DNA from 4 places in the Streptomyces sp. NBC_00873 genome. Region 1 is predicted to be linked to each of the others. Evidence: predicted binding sites of a transcription regulator. Region 1 holds the regulator's gene; each other region holds the start of a gene.
The links. Region 1 encodes HrcA, which represses chaperone genes, less so after heat shock. Its sites were predicted from a motif close to TTNGCACTCNGNNNNNCNGAGTGCNAA; they were not measured.

Region 1 (3,818 bases):
CGGTCCGGGGACGGGCGGGCGCTGCGGCGCAAGGGAACATCGGGGTGTGAACGGTCCTCAGCGGCCGTTGAACGCATCCTTCAGGCGGGAGAAGAGTCCCTGTTGCCCTGGCTGGAACTGACCGGTGGGCCGCTCCTCGCCACGCAGCTTCGCCAGCTCCCGCAGCAGTCGCTCCTGCTCCGGGTCCAGCTTCGACGGGGTCGTCACCTCGACGTGCACGATCAGGTCGCCGCGCCCGCCGCCCCGCAGATGCGTGATGCCGCGGCCGTGCAGCGGGACCGACTGGCCGGACTGGGTGCCCGGCCGGATGTCGACCTCCTCCAGGCCGTCGAGCGTCTCCAGCGGCACCTTCGTGCCGAGCGCGCCCGCCGTCATGGGGATGGTGACCGTGCAGTGCAGATCGTCGCCGCGCCGCTGGAACACCTGGTGCGGCAGCTCATGGATCTCGACGTACAGGTCGCCGGCCGGGCCGCCGCCGGGGCCGACCTCGCCCTCGCCCGCGAGCTGGATGCGGGTGCCGTTGTCGACACCGGCGGGGATCTTCACGGTGAGCGTGCGCCGCGAACGGATGCGGCCGTCACCGGCGCACTCCGGGCACGGGGTCGGCACGACCGTACCGAAGCCCTGGCACTGCGGGCAGGGCCGTGAGGTCATGACCTGGCCGAGGAACGACCGGGTGACCTGGGAGACCTCGCCGCGGCCGCGGCACATGTCACAGGTCTGGGCGGAGGTGCCGGGCGCAGCGCCCTCGCCGTTGCAGGTCGTACAGACGACGGCCGTGTCGACCTGGATGTCCTTGGTGGTGCCGAACGCCGCCTCGGCGAGATCGATCTCCAGCCGGATCATCGCGTCCTGGCCGCGCCGGGTGCGCGACCGCGGTCCGCGCTGCGACGCCGTGCCGAAGAACGCGTCCATGATGTCGGAGAAGTTGCCGAAGCCACCCTGTCCGAATCCACCCGCGCCACCGCCGCCGGAGGCGGACAGCGGGTCGCCGCCTAGGTCGTAGACCTGCTTCTTCTGCGGGTCCGACAACACCTCGTAGGCGGCGTTGATCTCCTTGAACCGCTCCTGGGTCTTCGGATCGGGGTTGACGTCCGGATGCAGCTCGCGTGCGAGCCGCCGGAAGGCCTTCTTGATCTCGTCCTGAGATGCGTCGCGGCGCACGCCGAGAACGGCGTAGTAGTCCGTGGCCACTTACGACTCCGCCAGGATCTGTCCGACGTAACGTGCCACTGCGCGTACCGCTCCCATCGTTCCGGGGTAGTCCATGCGGGTCGGTCCGACCACGCCGAGTTTGGCGACTGCCTCGTCGCCCGAACCGTAGCCGACCGCGACGACGGACGTGGAGTTGAGCCCCTCGTGGGCGTTCTCGTGCCCGATACGTACGGTCATGCCCGAGTCCTTGGCCTCGCCGAGCAGCTTCAGCAGCACGACCTGCTCCTCCAGTGCCTCCAGCACCGGCCGGATCATCAGAGGGAAGTCGTGCCCGAAGCGGGTGAGGTTGGAGGTGCCGCCGATCATCAGCCGCTCCTCCGTCTCCTCGACGAGGGTTTCGAGCAGGGTGGAGAGCACGGTGGACACGGTTCCCCGGTCCTCGCCCTCGAAGGATTCCGGCAGGTCCTGCACCAGCTGCGGGACGTCCGAGAACCGGCGTCCCACGACCCGGCTGTTGAGCCGGGCCCGCAGATCGGCGAGAGATGTCTCACCGAACGGCGCGGGACAGTCGATCATGCGCTGTTCGACCCGGCCGGTGTCCGTGATCAGCACGAGCATCAGCCGGGCGGGTGCCAGCGACAGCAGTTCCACATGCCGCACCGTGGACCGGGTCAGCGAGGGGTACTGCACGACGGCGACCTGCCGGGTCAACTGCGCGAGCAACCGTACGGTGCGGCCCACGACGTCGTCGAGGTCGACCGCGCCGTCGAGGAAGTTCTGGATGGCCCTGCGCTCCGGCGACGACAGGGGCTTGACCCCTGCGAGCTTGTCGACGAAGAGCCGGTAGCCCTTGTCCGTCGGGATGCGACCCGCGCTGGTGTGGGGCTGGGCGATGAAACCCTCGTCCTCCAGCACAGCCATGTCGTTGCGGACGGTGGCCGGGGAGACCCCCAGCTTGTGCCGCTCGGTGAGCGCCTTGGAGCCGACGGGCTCCTCGGTGCCGACATAGTCCTGGACGATGGCGCGCAGCACTTCGAGTCTGCGTTCGCTGAGCATGGCGCACACCTCCAGCTGTGTTTCCTCGGTGGTTCTGGTCGATCTCCGGTGATTCCTGGCACTCGATGCGTACGAGTGCCAGCGATCCCCCGCCAGTGTACGGCGGCCGGGTGGGGCCCTAGCAAGGGCGACCGGCCACGCTACCCCGAGACTGTGCAGGTCGTTTGCCGATAGCGTCTCCGCATGGACGCGTCTTGGGAAGAGTTCGGCTGGGAGCGACTGGGCAACGGTGTGGGCCGTCGGAGGCTCCCCGGGTGGGATGCCACGGTGGCACTGGTCGTCGGAGCGGAGGCGGCCCTGCTCTTCGACACGGGATCGACGCTGCGCGAAGGGGTGGAGATACGGACCCAGGTGCAGGCCATGACCGGCCGGAGGGTGACGCATATCGCACTCAGTCACCCTCATTTCGACCATGTGCTCGGCACCGCGGCATTCGCCGGGGCGGAGGTGTACGGCGCGATCGGTACGGCCGCTCTGCTCACCGGCAGCGCGGACGAGCTGTACGCCGACGCGGTACGCCACGGGGTGTCCGAGGAGGACGCGGCGCAGGCGGCGGACGTCCTGGTGGCGCCGCACCACCAGGTGTGCGGCGAATGGACGCTCGACCTGGGTGGCGGCCGTCAGGTGCTGCTGGCGAACGTGGGCCCCGCCCACAGCGGCCACGACCTCGTCGCTCTCGTGCCCGACTCCCCGGCCGTGGTCCTCTGCGGCGACCTGGTCGAGGAATCGGGCGAACCGCAGGCGGGCCCGGACGCGATCCCGTCGCGCTGGCCGGCCGCGCTGGACCGGCTGCTGGCGCTGGGCGGCGAGGACGCGGTGTATGTACCGGGGCACGGGGCCGTCGTGAACGCGGCGTTCGTACGGGCACAACGTGACCGGCTGTCCGCCGCCTTCGGCGTGTCGTGACCGGTTCCCGTCCTATCGTCGTCCGATGCGCAGCTACCACCCGGACCTGACCCCGCCCTGGAAGAAGTCCGCTCCCGTCCCCGAGGTCCCCGCCGAGCCCGATCTGGTCGTGGAGGAGGTCTCCACCGGCTTCTGCGGTGCGGTGATCCGCTGCGAGAAGACGGCGCAGGGCCCGACGGTGACCCTGGAGGACCGATTCGGCAAGCACCGGGTGTTCCCGATGGAACCGCGCGGCTTCCTGCTGGAGGGCCGCGTCATCACTCTCGTACGCCCCTCGGCGGCCGGCCCGGCCCGCCCCGCCCGCACGGCCTCCGGTTCTGTGGCGGTCCCCGGGGCGCGGGCCCGGGTGGCGCGGGCGGGCCGGATCTACGTGGAGGGCCGGCACGACGCGGAGTTGGTCGAACGGGTCTGGGGCGACGACCTGCGCATCGAGGGCGTGGTGGTGGAGTACCTGGAAGGCATCGACGACCTCCCGTCCATCGTCCGCTCGTTCGCCCCCGGCCCGGATGCGCGACTGGGCGTCCTGGTCGACCACCTGGTCCCCGGCTCCAAGGAGTCGAGAATCGCGGCCGATGTCACCGATGCGAACGTGCTGGTGGTGGGCCACCCGTACATCGACATCTGGGAGGCGGTGAAGCCGGCGTCGGTGGGCATCGGCTCCTGGCCGGTGGTGCCCCGCGGCCTGGACTGGAAGACGGGCG
Region 2 (3,818 bases), 2.1 Mb from region 1:
ACCCTCGAGACCGCCGTTGACGGCGATCTGCTTGAGCGGAGCCTCCAGCGCCAGCTTGACGGCGTTGGCGCCGGTCGCCTCGTCACCCGAGAGCTCCAGCTTCTCGAAGACGGCGGAAGCCTGCAGCAGCGCCACGCCACCACCGGCGACGATGCCCTCCTCGACGGCCGCCTTCGCGTTGCGAACGGCGTCCTCGATGCGGTGCTTGCGCTCCTTGAGCTCGACCTCGGTCGCGGCACCAGCCTTGATGACGGCCACGCCGCCGGCCAGCTTCGCCAGGCGCTCCTGGAGCTTCTCGCGGTCGTAGTCCGAGTCGGAGTTCTCGATCTCGGCACGGATCTGGTTGACGCGACCCTGAACCTGGTCGGTGTCACCGGCGCCGTCGACGATCGTCGTCTCGTCCTTGGTGATGACGACCTTGCGGGCATGGCCCAGCAGGTCCAGGCCGGCGTTCTCCAGCTTGAGACCGACCTCCTCGGAGATGACGGTGCCACCGGTGAGGATGGCGATGTCGCCGAGCATGGCCTTGCGGCGGTCACCGAAGCCCGGGGCCTTGACGGCAACGGACTTGAAGGTGCCACGGATCTTGTTGACGACCAGGGTCGACAGGGCCTCGCCCTCGACGTCCTCGGCGATGATCAGCAGCGGCTTGCCGGACTGCATGACCTTCTCCAGCAGCGGAAGGAGGTCCTTCACGTTGCTGACCTTGGAGTTGACGATCAGGATGTACGGGTCGTCCAGGGACGACTCCATGCGCTCCATGTCGGTGGCGAAGTACGCCGAGATGTAGCCCTTGTCGAAGCGCATACCCTCGGTGAGCTCCAGCTCCAGACCGAAGGTCTGGGACTCCTCGACGGTGATGACGCCTTCCTTGCCGACCTTGTCCATCGCCTCGGCGATGAGCTCGCCGATCTGGGTGTCGGCGGCGGAGATGGAGGCCGTGGAAGCGATCTGCTCCTTGGTCTCCACGTCCTTGGCCTGCTCCAGCAGAGCGGCGGAGACGGCCTCGACGGCCTTCTCGATGCCCCGCTTGAGGGCCATCGGGTTCGCACCCGCGGCGACGTTGCGGAGGCCCTCACGGACGAGTGCCTGGGCGAGAACGGTGGCGGTGGTCGTACCGTCGCCGGCGACGTCGTCCGTCTTCTTGGCGACTTCCTTGACCAGCTCTGCGCCGATCTTCTCGAACGGGTCCTCGAGCTCGATCTCCTTGGCGATGGAGACACCGTCGTTGGTGATCGTGGGTGCGCCCCACTTCTTCTCAAGGACGACGTTCCGGCCCTTGGGGCCGAGGGTCACCTTGACGGCGTCGGCGAGCTGGTTCATCCCGCGCTCGAGGCCGCGCCGCGCTTCCTCGTCGAACGCGATGATCTTGGCCATGTGAAGTGGTCCTCCCGGACAGGGGTGGATTGCTCCGGACCGTGTGGCGCCCGCGACGGACGGCCTGCGTGCCTGACGGTTCCTTGCCCCGCCGGGCCTGCGGGCCTCACCGACCCGGTCCTTCTGTCACTCTCAACGTCAGAGTGCTAACGCCCAATGATTAGCACTCGACCCCTTCGAGTGCAAGCGCCCTTTCGAGTTCGCGGATGACGCCGGGCAGCGGTGGCGTGGTCGCAGGGCGGGCTCCGGGACGCACGAAGGACCCGTACCCCCCGGGAGGGGTGCGGGTCCTTCGTGCGTGAGTGGTGTCGTTGGCCGACCGCGCCGAGCTCAGCCGACGGCGAGCTTGACCATGTCCGCCTGCGGCCCCTTCTGGCCCTGCGAGATTTCGAATTCAACTCGCTGACCCTCTTCGAGGGTGCGGTACCCGTCCATCTGGATCGCGCTGTAGTGGACGAAAACATCCGCACCACCGTCGACCGCGATGAAGCCGTACCCCTTCTCCGCGTTGAACCACTTGACGGTGCCCTGAGCCATGCCCAACTCCCCTATTACTGGCCCTTGCACAGGACCGCACTTCGCGGACCCGGGTCAGAACTCACCCTCCGACAGGAGAGGGTGCGTGCGCCGGAACGCGTCGACCGCGGCTGAATGTATCTGCCCAACTGCCCTCTGCAACAGGTCAATCGGACGAGAATTCCGGGCAGCACCGAACGCCCGAATATGAGGAATTTATGCGATTCCAGGGCAAGTCGGGCCGGACAAAGGCCACTTACGGCGCAAGGAGTTCGAACACTTTGGCTGCATCTTGTCGCGGGCGGGCGCATTCTCATATGCGGTCGGCACGGGCAGCGGAGGGGACTTCCCCACTGTACCGCGCTCAACCATGCAGAATTGCCCCCTCCGCTTAGCTTGCAGAGGGGGCAATTCCGGTAACGCTGTGAAGTCTGCCGCAGGGCCGACTACGGGTCAGCAGCCGCCCGCGACCGCCGGGATGATGGAGATGCCCGCGCCGTCCGGGGTGGCCGTCTCCAGGCCGCCCTCGAAGCGCACGTCGTCGTCGTTGACGTACACGTTCACGAAGCGGCGGAGCTTGCCCTGGTCGTCCAGGACACGCGCGGCGATGCCCGGGTGGTTCCGCTCCAGCGACTCGATGACCTGGGAGAGGGTCGAGCCCTCGGCCGGGACCTCGGCCTGGCCGCCCGTGTAGGTGCGCAGGATGGTGGGGATACGGACCTTGACGCTCATGTGGGTGCCTTCCTTACGTCTCGGGTGGTCGGGTCAGCCGGTGGCGAGGCCTGCGTCGCGGAACGCGTCCAGGCTGGGCCGGATGGTCGCGGTCGGGCCGGTGGTCGGGGCGACCGCGTCCAGCGTCTTCAGACCGTCACCGGTGTTCAGGACGACCGTGGTGAGCGTCGGGTCCAGCAGACCCGCCTCGATCAGCTTCCTCGTCACACCGACTGTCACCCCGCCCGCCGTCTCGGCGAAGATGCCCTCGGTGCGGGCCAGCAGCTTGATCGCGTCGACGATCTGTTCGTCGTTGACGTCCTCGACCGCGCCGCCGGTGCGGCGGGCGATGTCCAGGACGTACGGACCGTCGGCCGGATTGCCGATCGCCAGAGACTTGGCGATCGTGTTCGGCTTCTGCGGGCGCACGACGTCGTGACCGGCCTTGAAAGCCGTGGAGACCGGGGAGCAGCCCTCGGCCTGGGCGCCGAAAATCTTGTACGGCTTGTCCTCGACGAGACCGAGCCTGATCAGCTCCTGAAGACCCTTGTCGATCTTCGTGAGCTGCGAGCCGGACGCGATCGGGATGACGAGCTGGTCGGGCAGCTGCCAGCCGAGCTGTTCGCAGATCTCGTACGCGAGCGTCTTGGAACCCTCGCCGTAGTACGGGCGCAGGTTGACGTTGACGAAGCCCCAGCCCTCACCGAGCGGGTCGCCGATGAGCTCCGAGCAGAAGCGGTTGACGTCGTCGTAGTTGCCCTCGATGCCGACCAGCTCACCGCCGTACACCGCGGCCATGACGACCTTGCCCTGCTCCAGGTCGTGCGGGATGAACACGCAGGACCGGAAGCCGGCCCGGGCGGCGGCCGCGCCCACCGCACCGGCGAGGTTGCCGGTGGAGGAGCAGGAGAGAGTGGTGAAGCCGAAGGCGCGGGCGGCCTCGACGGCGATCGCGACGACGCGGTCCTTGAAGGAGTGCGTCGGGTTGCCTGAGTCGTCCTTGACGTACAGACCGCCGGTGACGCCCAGCTCGCGGGCGAGGTTGTCGGCCTTGACCAGCTTGGTGAAGCCGGGGTTGATGTTGGGCTTGTCCGCGACATCGGCGGGGACGGGCAGCAGCGGCGCGTAGCGCCAGATGTTGTCAGGTCCGGCCTCGATGCGCTTCTTCAGCTCGTCCGGGGAGCCGCTCGGCAGGTCGTACGCCACTTCGAGCG
Region 3 (3,818 bases), 2.4 Mb from region 1:
GATGACGCCGGCCTTCACCAGGTCGCCGTACTCGCCAGTCGCGGCGTTGAAGCCCTGGCCCTTGTCGAGCTCGGCGACCTTCGAGGTGATGACGTAGCCCTCGAGGCCGGCGTTCTCGGCGATCCAGCGCAGCGGCTCGACCGCGGCGCGGCGCACGACCGCGACACCGGTGGCCTCGTCGCCGGTCTTGTCGAGGTTGCCCTCGAGGACCTTGACGGCGTGGACCAGAGCGGAGCCACCACCGGAGACGATGCCCTCCTCGACCGCGGCGCGGGTCGCGGAGATGGCGTCCTCCAGACGGTGCTTCTTCTCCTTGAGCTCCACCTCGGTGGCGGCACCGACACGGATCACGCACACGCCGCCGGCCAGCTTCGCGAGGCGCTCCTGGAGCTTCTCGCGGTCCCAGTCGGAGTCGGTGGCGTCGATCTCGGCCTTGATCTGGTTGACCCGGCCCTTGACGTCGCCGGGCTCGCCGCCGCCGTCCACGATGGTCGTGTCGTCCTTGGAGATGGTGACACGGCGGGCGGTGCCCAGCACGTCCAGACCGGCCTGGTCGAGCTTGAGGCCGACCTCCTCGGCGATGACGGTCGCACCGGTGAGGGTGGCGATGTCGCCGAGCATGGCCTTGCGGCGGTCACCGAAGCCCGGGGCCTTCACCGCGACGGCGTTGAAGGTGCCACGGATCTTGTTGACGACCAGGGTCGACAGGGCCTCGCCCTCGACGTCCTCGGCGATGATCAGCAGCGGCTTGGAGCCACCGGCCTGGATGACCTTCTCCAGCAGCGGGAGCAGCTCCTGGATCGAGCCGATCTTGCCCTGGTGGATCAGGATGTACGGGTCGTCGAGGACGGCCTCCATACGCTCCTGGTCGGTCACCATGTACGGGGACAGGTAACCCTTGTCGAAGGCCATGCCCTCGGTGAACTCGAGGTCCAGACCGAAGGTGTTGGACTCCTCGACGGTGATGACACCGTCCTTGCCGACCTTGTCCATCGCGTCCGCGATGAGCTCGCCGACCTGCGAGTCCTGCGCGGAGAGCGCGGCCACGGCGGCGATGTCGGACTTGTCGTCGATCGGGCGGGCGGTCGCGAGGAGCTCCTCGGACACAGCCTTGACCGCGGCGTCGATGCCCTTCTTCAGGGCGGCCGGGGAAGCACCCGCGGCAACGTTGCGCAGGCCCTCGCGGACGAGCGCCTGGGCGAGCACGGTGGCGGTGGTGGTGCCGTCACCCGCTACGTCGTTGGTCTTGGTCGCCACCTCCTTCACCAGCTGGGCACCGAGGTTCTCGTACGGGTCGTCGAGCTCGACCTCGCGCGCGATGGTGACACCGTCGTTGGTGATGGTGGGAGCGCCGAACTTCTTGTCGATGACGACGTTGCGGCCCTTGGGACCGATCGTCACCTTGACCGTGTCGGCAAGCTTGTTGACGCCGCGCTCAAGGGCGCGACGGGCGTCCTCGTCGAACTTCAGAATCTTCGCCATGGGAGCTGAACTGTCCTCTCGAACGAACTGCGCCCCTGACCGCCCGGCTTGTTATCTCGCAGGGGACCAGGGGCGCAGAACGGAAGCAAACGTGTGTGAATTACTTCTCGATGATCGCGAGCACGTCGCGAGCCGAGAGGACGAGGTACTCCTCGCCGTTGTACTTCACCTCGGTGCCGCCGTACTTGCTGTACAGCACGATGTCACCGGTCTTGACGTCGAGCGGCAGGCGCTCGCCGTTCTCGAAGCGGCCCGGGCCCACGGCCAGGACGACGCCCTCCTGGGGCTTCTCCTTGGCGGTGTCCGGGATGACCAGGCCAGAGGCCGTGGTCTGCTCGGCGTCGAGCGGCTGGACCACAATGCGGTCCTCAAGCGGCTTGATGGCAACCTTGGAGCTGGTGGTCGTCACGATCCGGCCTCCCCCTTCGGAGATCTCGGGGTTAACTGCGGGGTTAACTGTCTGGGGTGGCGATCAGGTGGGTCCGTCGTCGCGGGTGCCGGACCTGCTGGTCGCACAGTACTGCTGGCACTCTCCAGTGGGGAGTGCCAGAGCTGAGACTATGACCGCGATTAGCACTCGGTCAAGTGGAGTGCCAATTCAGTCCGGTCGTGGCGTCGCAGCACAGGACGGCCTCGATCAGGACAACGTACGGGGAACACAGGGACGGACCGCTCCGTTCCGTACGACGCTGGGGAGATGCCGGAAGTCACGCCTCTGCGTCAGCGCCCCGTCGGCGGGGCAGGTCTCGACATCGCGCTCGGTCTGCTGCTGGTTGCCCTGGAGGTGGTGGTCTGCGCGATCGCCACGTTCCGGATAGGCATGGCGGGCTGGGCCGACTCCTACGACGGCACGCCCGAGACGGCCGAACGGCCACCGACGGACTGGGGGCCCGCGATCACGTTCGGGGTGATCACGCTGGTGGTCGTCGCGATCACCGTCGCACTGCTGCGCACGAACCGGCCCTGGGCGGGTTCGATCCAGGTCTGCGTCGCGCTCGTGCTGTGCATCGTGACGGTGCAGATCGGGCAGTCCGACTACCGCCGCTCGCACCCCGCGCCGGCATCCAATCCGTCGGACGGTCCCGTCCGGTCCGGCCACCAGTGCCACAGCGGCGGAGACAACCACGAGTGCCGGGACTCCGGCAGCTGACCCGGTCGGCCGCAGGAGCCGACGACCATCGGCCCCGCCGCCCCGTGATCACCCGGCACACCCTGCCGGCGCTCCGGCTCCGCCCCCGCCGCCGGTCCCGGCTCCGGCGTCCGGTGCGGCCGGCTCACCTTCTGCGCGGCCTTCCGGCCCAGCCGTTCGATCGGGTCGACCGACTGCGCGCACCCGGCGGTGGCGGTCAGGAGCGCACCGGTTGCCAGCAGTCCGGCGAGCAGCCGGTACGCCCTTGTCATACGTAGTCCTCCAGCCGGGCCACGGCGTACCCCTTGTCCGTGATGATCCTCAAGACCGCGCGGACCAGGTCGGCGAGGTCGGCGCCATGGAGCCGCCCCAGTCCTTGCGGCCCCCGAAGTGCGTGAGGATGATGTCGCCCGGGTACAGAGCGCAGTCCCGCTCGCGCCACTCCATGTGGTCGGGGAACGCGGCCGGCGGCATGGCGGCCGGCCCCCACTTCCTGGCTGGCACCGCGCGTGCGGCCTGCGTCCGCCGGGCGTAGCCGCCCGGATGTCCGCCGCCGGACTCGGAGACGCAGCCGGGCACGGCTGCGGCGACCAGGAGTGCGGCCAGGGGCCACATGGCCCGGTCGGCGTCGCACCACGCCCGGTCCATGCCTCTGCGCGGTTAAATCTTCCTTTTGTCGTATAAGCCGCATGGTTTCGCATACTGCCAGTGGCTGCTCGGCCACTGCGGCCGACACCTCCGCCGGGCCCGCGCGCTCCCCCGGCTGGCTCACAATGGGCCGGTGAACGCCTTCGATCCGACCGACCCGACCGACCCGCTCGCCGCCTTCACGGCCCTGCGCACACCCGAGGGCGAGGCGCTCCTCGCCGAGCTGCGGGCCTACGACCCCTCCCAGGAGCTCGCCACCGCCACCCGGCTGCGCCGCAGCCATCCGGCCCCGCTGGTGTCGGCGGCGCTGGGACAGGCGCGGCTGCGGCAGCGGGCGGTGGCGAAGTTCGGCACCGAGGACGCGTACCGGATGTTCTTCACACCGAACGGCGTCGAGCAGGCGACCCGCACCTCGGTCGCCACCTACCGCGCCCGGCGCTTCACCGAAACGGGCGTACGCAGCGTCGCCGACCTCTGCTGCGGGATCGGCGGTGACGCCCTCGCCCTCGCCCGCGCGGGCATCTCCGTCCTCGCCGTGGACCGCGACCCGCTGACCGCA
Region 4 (3,818 bases), 780 kb from region 1:
GCTGGGGACCGACGGGGACAGCAGAGGGACCAGCAGCGGCGCGAGGGCCCATCATTGACCATCCAAGGCGCACGACCAGGAGTCTGCGCACAATCGCAGGCAGGCAAGCAATCCTGCCTGTAGCATGAAGGAAACCTGATCGACCAACTCTGCCTGATGCAGAGCTGGCGCGACCGTATGGCGGTCGTGGCGTCCTCCGCCTCTGCAGCGAGCGCCCGGCATCTACCGCAGTTCCGCGCGAAGAGGACAGCTCTCGGCAGCCCCCGTACGGGACCGGCACCCACAGGTGCGGACCGGCGGGGGCACCGCTACCAGGCGGCAGAAAGGCATGGACCGTGGCGTCCACGGTCTCCGACCGCCCCGGTTACCAGCAGCTGCTGCGCACCCCGGGTGCGTGGACCTTCCTCCTGCCGGGCTTCGCCGCACGGCAACCCTTCGCCATGCTGACCATCGGCATCGTGCTGCTGATCCAGCACACCACCGGTTCGTACGGCAGCGCGGGCGCCGTCGCCGCTGTCACCGGCGTCTCCATGGCGCTGTTCGCGCCCCAGAGCGGCAAGCTCGCCGACCGCATCGGCCAGCGCGCCGTACTGCTGCCGGGCGTCCTCGTCCACGCGGCCTCCGTGTCGGCACTGACCGCACTCGCCCTGGCGGATGCGCCGCTGTGGGTGCTGTTCCTGGCCGCCGTTCCGACGGGTGCGTCCGTCCCCCAGGTCGGCCCCATGGTGCGGGCCCGCTGGGCGGCCCTGCTGGGCGCGGCGCCGGGCCGGAAGGCCTCGCCGCTGATGTCGACCGCCGCCGCCTTCGAGTCGGTGACGGACGAGTTCACCTTCGTCATCGGGCCGGTCCTCGCCACCGCGCTGTGCACCGGCGTGCACCCGGCAGCCGGGCTGATCACGGAAGCCGCGCTGACGCTGGCGGGCGGGCTGCTCTTCGCGGCGCAGCACCGCACCCAGCCCGCGGTCCGCGCCGCCGCGGCCGGCGCCTCCGGACAGCGCGTCTCCGCTCTGTCCGTGCCGGGCGTACGGGTGCTCGCAGTGGCCTTCCTCGGGATCGGCTCGGTCTTCGGCGGCATGCAGGTCTCACTGACCGCGTTCGCCGAGGAGATCGGCCGGCCCGGCGCGAACGGCCTGCTGTACGGGATCTTCGCGGCCGGCAACATGCTGGCCGGGATCGCCTGCGGCGCCATCGCCTGGAAGAGCGGACCGCGGCGCAGGCTGATCGCCGGGTACGCGGCGCTGACGCTGACCGCTTCGGGGCTGTGGGCGGTGCACTCCGTGCCGCTACTGGCCGGACTCGGGCTACTCGTCGGGCTCTCCATCGCACCCGCGCTGATCAGCGGATACACGCTGGTCGAGACGCTGGTTCCGGCATCTGCGCGGACCGAGGCGTTCACCTGGCTGACGGGCTCGGTCGCGCTCGGCCAGGCGGCTGGGGTGACCTTCGCCGGACGGCTCGCGGACGCCCATGGCGCGAGCACCGGCTTCGTGGTGCCGCTGGTGGGGACCGTGCTGGCCCTGGCGACCCTGGTGACGCTGCGTTCGCGGCTGACACCGGCCCGCGCGACCATCATGGCCGCACGCGGCTCGGTTCACCGCGATCCTGTCGCGGCCAGAAAGTGACGATCCATGCGCTCGCTCAGTCGCCCGCTCACGCTCAGCGGAATACGTCACTGTGACTCGTCCGCCACCTATGTGGCAGCTTTTCGCTCAGGCCAGCGGCCCTCACGACGGCCAAGCCCTGACCGCTGCCCTTCAGGCAGGTGACAGACGTTACTGCAAACAGCGGCCCATAGCAGCTACCATTGAGGACTGTTAGCACTCATCGAGTGAGAGTGCCAGGAGGAAGACAAGTGCCGACCTATCAGTACCAGTGCACCGAATGTGGCGAGGGCCTCGAGGCGGTGCAGAAGTTTACCGATGACGCTCTGACCGCGTGCCCGAACTGCGAAGGACGTCTGAAGAAGGTGTTCTCGGCGGTCGGCATCGTCTTCAAGGGTTCCGGTTTCTACCGGAACGACAGCCGCGGCTCCTCGTCGAGCAGCGCGCCGGCGTCGGCGTCCGCGAAGGCATCCGGTTCCGCTTCATCGACTTCCTCGACGGGGTCGGACGCGAAGTCCTCCGCTTCCTCGTCCTCCGCTTCCTCGTCCTCCTCGTCGTCCTCCGCGTCGTCGTCGAGCGGTACGTCGGCTGCCTGAGCCGAGGTACGCACCACGCTTCACCGGAGACCCCGCCGATCCTTTCGGCGGGGTCCTCGGCGTTTCCCGCCCCCGCTAGTGTGATCGCATGGTGAACGCAGAGATCGGTGTCATCGGTGGCTCGGGCTTGTACTCCTTCCTGGAGGACGTCACCGAGGTTCGCGTGGACACCCCGTACGGACAGCCGAGCGATTCCCTCTTCCTCGGCGAGATCGGCGGCCGCCGGGTCGCCTTCCTCCCCCGCCACGGCCGCGGCCACCATGTGCCGCCGCACCGCATCAACTACCGCGCCAACCTGTGGGCCCTGCGGTCCGTCGGCGTCCGTCAGGTGCTCGGCCCGTGCGCGGTCGGCGGGCTGCGACCGGAGTACGGCCCGGGCACGTTGCTCGTACCGGACCAGATGGTGGACCGCACCAAGGCCCGCACGCAGACGTATTACGACGGGGAGACCCGGGCGGACGGGGTGGCGTCGAACGTGGTGCACCTGGGCTTCGCCGACCCGTACTGCCCCGAGGGGCGCAAGGTCGCGCTGGCGTCAGCCCGCGGCAGGGGCTGGGAGCCGGTGGACGGCGGCACGCTCGTCGTCGTCGAGGGGCCTCGTTTCTCGACCCGGGCCGAATCGCGCTGGCACGCGGCGATGGGCTGGTCCGTGGTCGGGATGACCGGGCATCCGGAGGCCGTGCTCGCCCGCGAACTGGCGCTGTGCTACACGACGATGACGCTGGTGACGGACCTGGACGCGGGTGCCGAGGCAGGCGAGGGCGTATCCCACGGGGAGGTGCTGAAGGTGTTCGCCGCCAATGTGGACCGGCTGCGGTCGGTGCTCTTCGACGCGGTGACCGCGCTGCCCGCGGAAGGGGATCGTCACTGTCCCTGTGCGCATGCGCTGGACGGGATCGAGACGGGACTCGAACTGCCGTAGGGGGTGCCCCGGTGGCGGGTGGGTGACGGAGTTGTCCACACCGTGGGGGCTGTCCACAGGGCTCAGCGGGAATCTCGCGGAAGACGGAGAGTGAAGGGCGTCGGCGTTCGTCCGGACTCCGCGCTCCTCACGACTGGTGGTGTTGGCCATGTTCCCGCCCGCTTCTGCGACCTCTTCCTCGTCTCATGTACGCCCGTCCGTCCCGGGTCCGCCGGTGTCGGCGCCCGCGCCCTGCGGGGTGCCCTCGTTCGCGCCGTTACGGGTGCGTGGGGGCGGGGGGCGTCGGCTGCGGCGTGCGATGTGGCGGCAGCGTCGCGCGATGGCGGCCGGGCTGGCGCTGACGGCCGCGGCGCTTGCCGCCGCGGGACTGGGCGGCGGTGAGGCACCGGGCGGGGGTGCCGGGGGCGCGGCAGGTGCCGGGCCGGGAGTGAAGCGACGGCCGGTTCCGCTGGTGTCGGCACCAGTCCGGATCGCGGACGCGGCAACCGTCCGGCTGCTGCGCCCCGGCGACCGCGTCGATGTGATCGCGGCCGAGGGCGCCGGGGCCGATGCCAGGGTGGTGGCGAAGGGGGCCCGGGTGGCGGCGGTGCCGCAGTCGCCGGCCGACGGCTGGTCCGAGGATCCCGCGGAAGGTCCTGCGGCGGGCGGCGCGCTGGTCGTGCTGTCCGTGCCACGGAGCACGGCCGCGTCGCTGGCCGG

Region 2: a site for HrcA is predicted at 1,538-1,564, ahead of groL (chaperonin GroEL). Genes of this name have one in related genera too.
Region 3: a site for HrcA is predicted at 2,053-2,079, ahead of groES (co-chaperone GroES). Genes of this name have one in related genera too.
Region 4: a site for HrcA is predicted at 1,815-1,841, ahead of OH809_RS25525 (FmdB family zinc ribbon protein). Genes of this name have one in related genera too.

Annotation. Positions count from the first base shown of each region.
Region 1 is NZ_CP108803.1:6,279,089-6,282,906, reverse strand. Features, by position in the region: gene dnaJ (molecular chaperone DnaJ) at 58-1,194, opposite strand; gene hrcA (heat-inducible transcriptional repressor HrcA) at 1,195-2,211, opposite strand; gene OH809_RS28925 (MBL fold metallo-hydrolase) at 2,395-3,117, shown strand; gene OH809_RS28920 (DUF3097 domain-containing protein) at 3,143-3,818, shown strand, end outside.
Region 2 is NZ_CP108803.1:4,211,799-4,215,616, forward strand. Features, by position in the region: gene groL (chaperonin GroEL) at 1-1,377, opposite strand, end outside; gene OH809_RS19230 (cold-shock protein) at 1,708-1,914, opposite strand; gene OH809_RS19235 (MoaD/ThiS family protein) at 2,347-2,625, opposite strand; gene thrC (threonine synthase) at 2,659-3,818, opposite strand, start outside.
Region 3 is NZ_CP108803.1:3,863,281-3,867,098, forward strand. Features, by position in the region: gene groL (chaperonin GroEL) at 1-1,482, opposite strand, end outside; gene groES (co-chaperone GroES) at 1,583-1,891, opposite strand; gene OH809_RS17420 (DUF6234 family protein) at 2,180-2,632, shown strand; partial or broken gene OH809_RS17425 (polysaccharide deacetylase family protein) at 2,880-3,109, opposite strand; gene OH809_RS17430 (THUMP-like domain-containing protein) at 3,393-3,818, shown strand, end outside.
Region 4 is NZ_CP108803.1:5,494,819-5,498,636, reverse strand. Features, by position in the region: gene OH809_RS25535 (potassium/proton antiporter) at 1-58, shown strand, start outside; gene OH809_RS25530 (MFS transporter) at 336-1,622, shown strand; gene OH809_RS25525 (FmdB family zinc ribbon protein) at 1,853-2,197, shown strand; gene OH809_RS25520 (S-methyl-5'-thioadenosine phosphorylase) at 2,286-3,119, shown strand; gene OH809_RS25515 (RcpC/CpaB family pilus assembly protein) at 3,268-3,818, shown strand, end outside.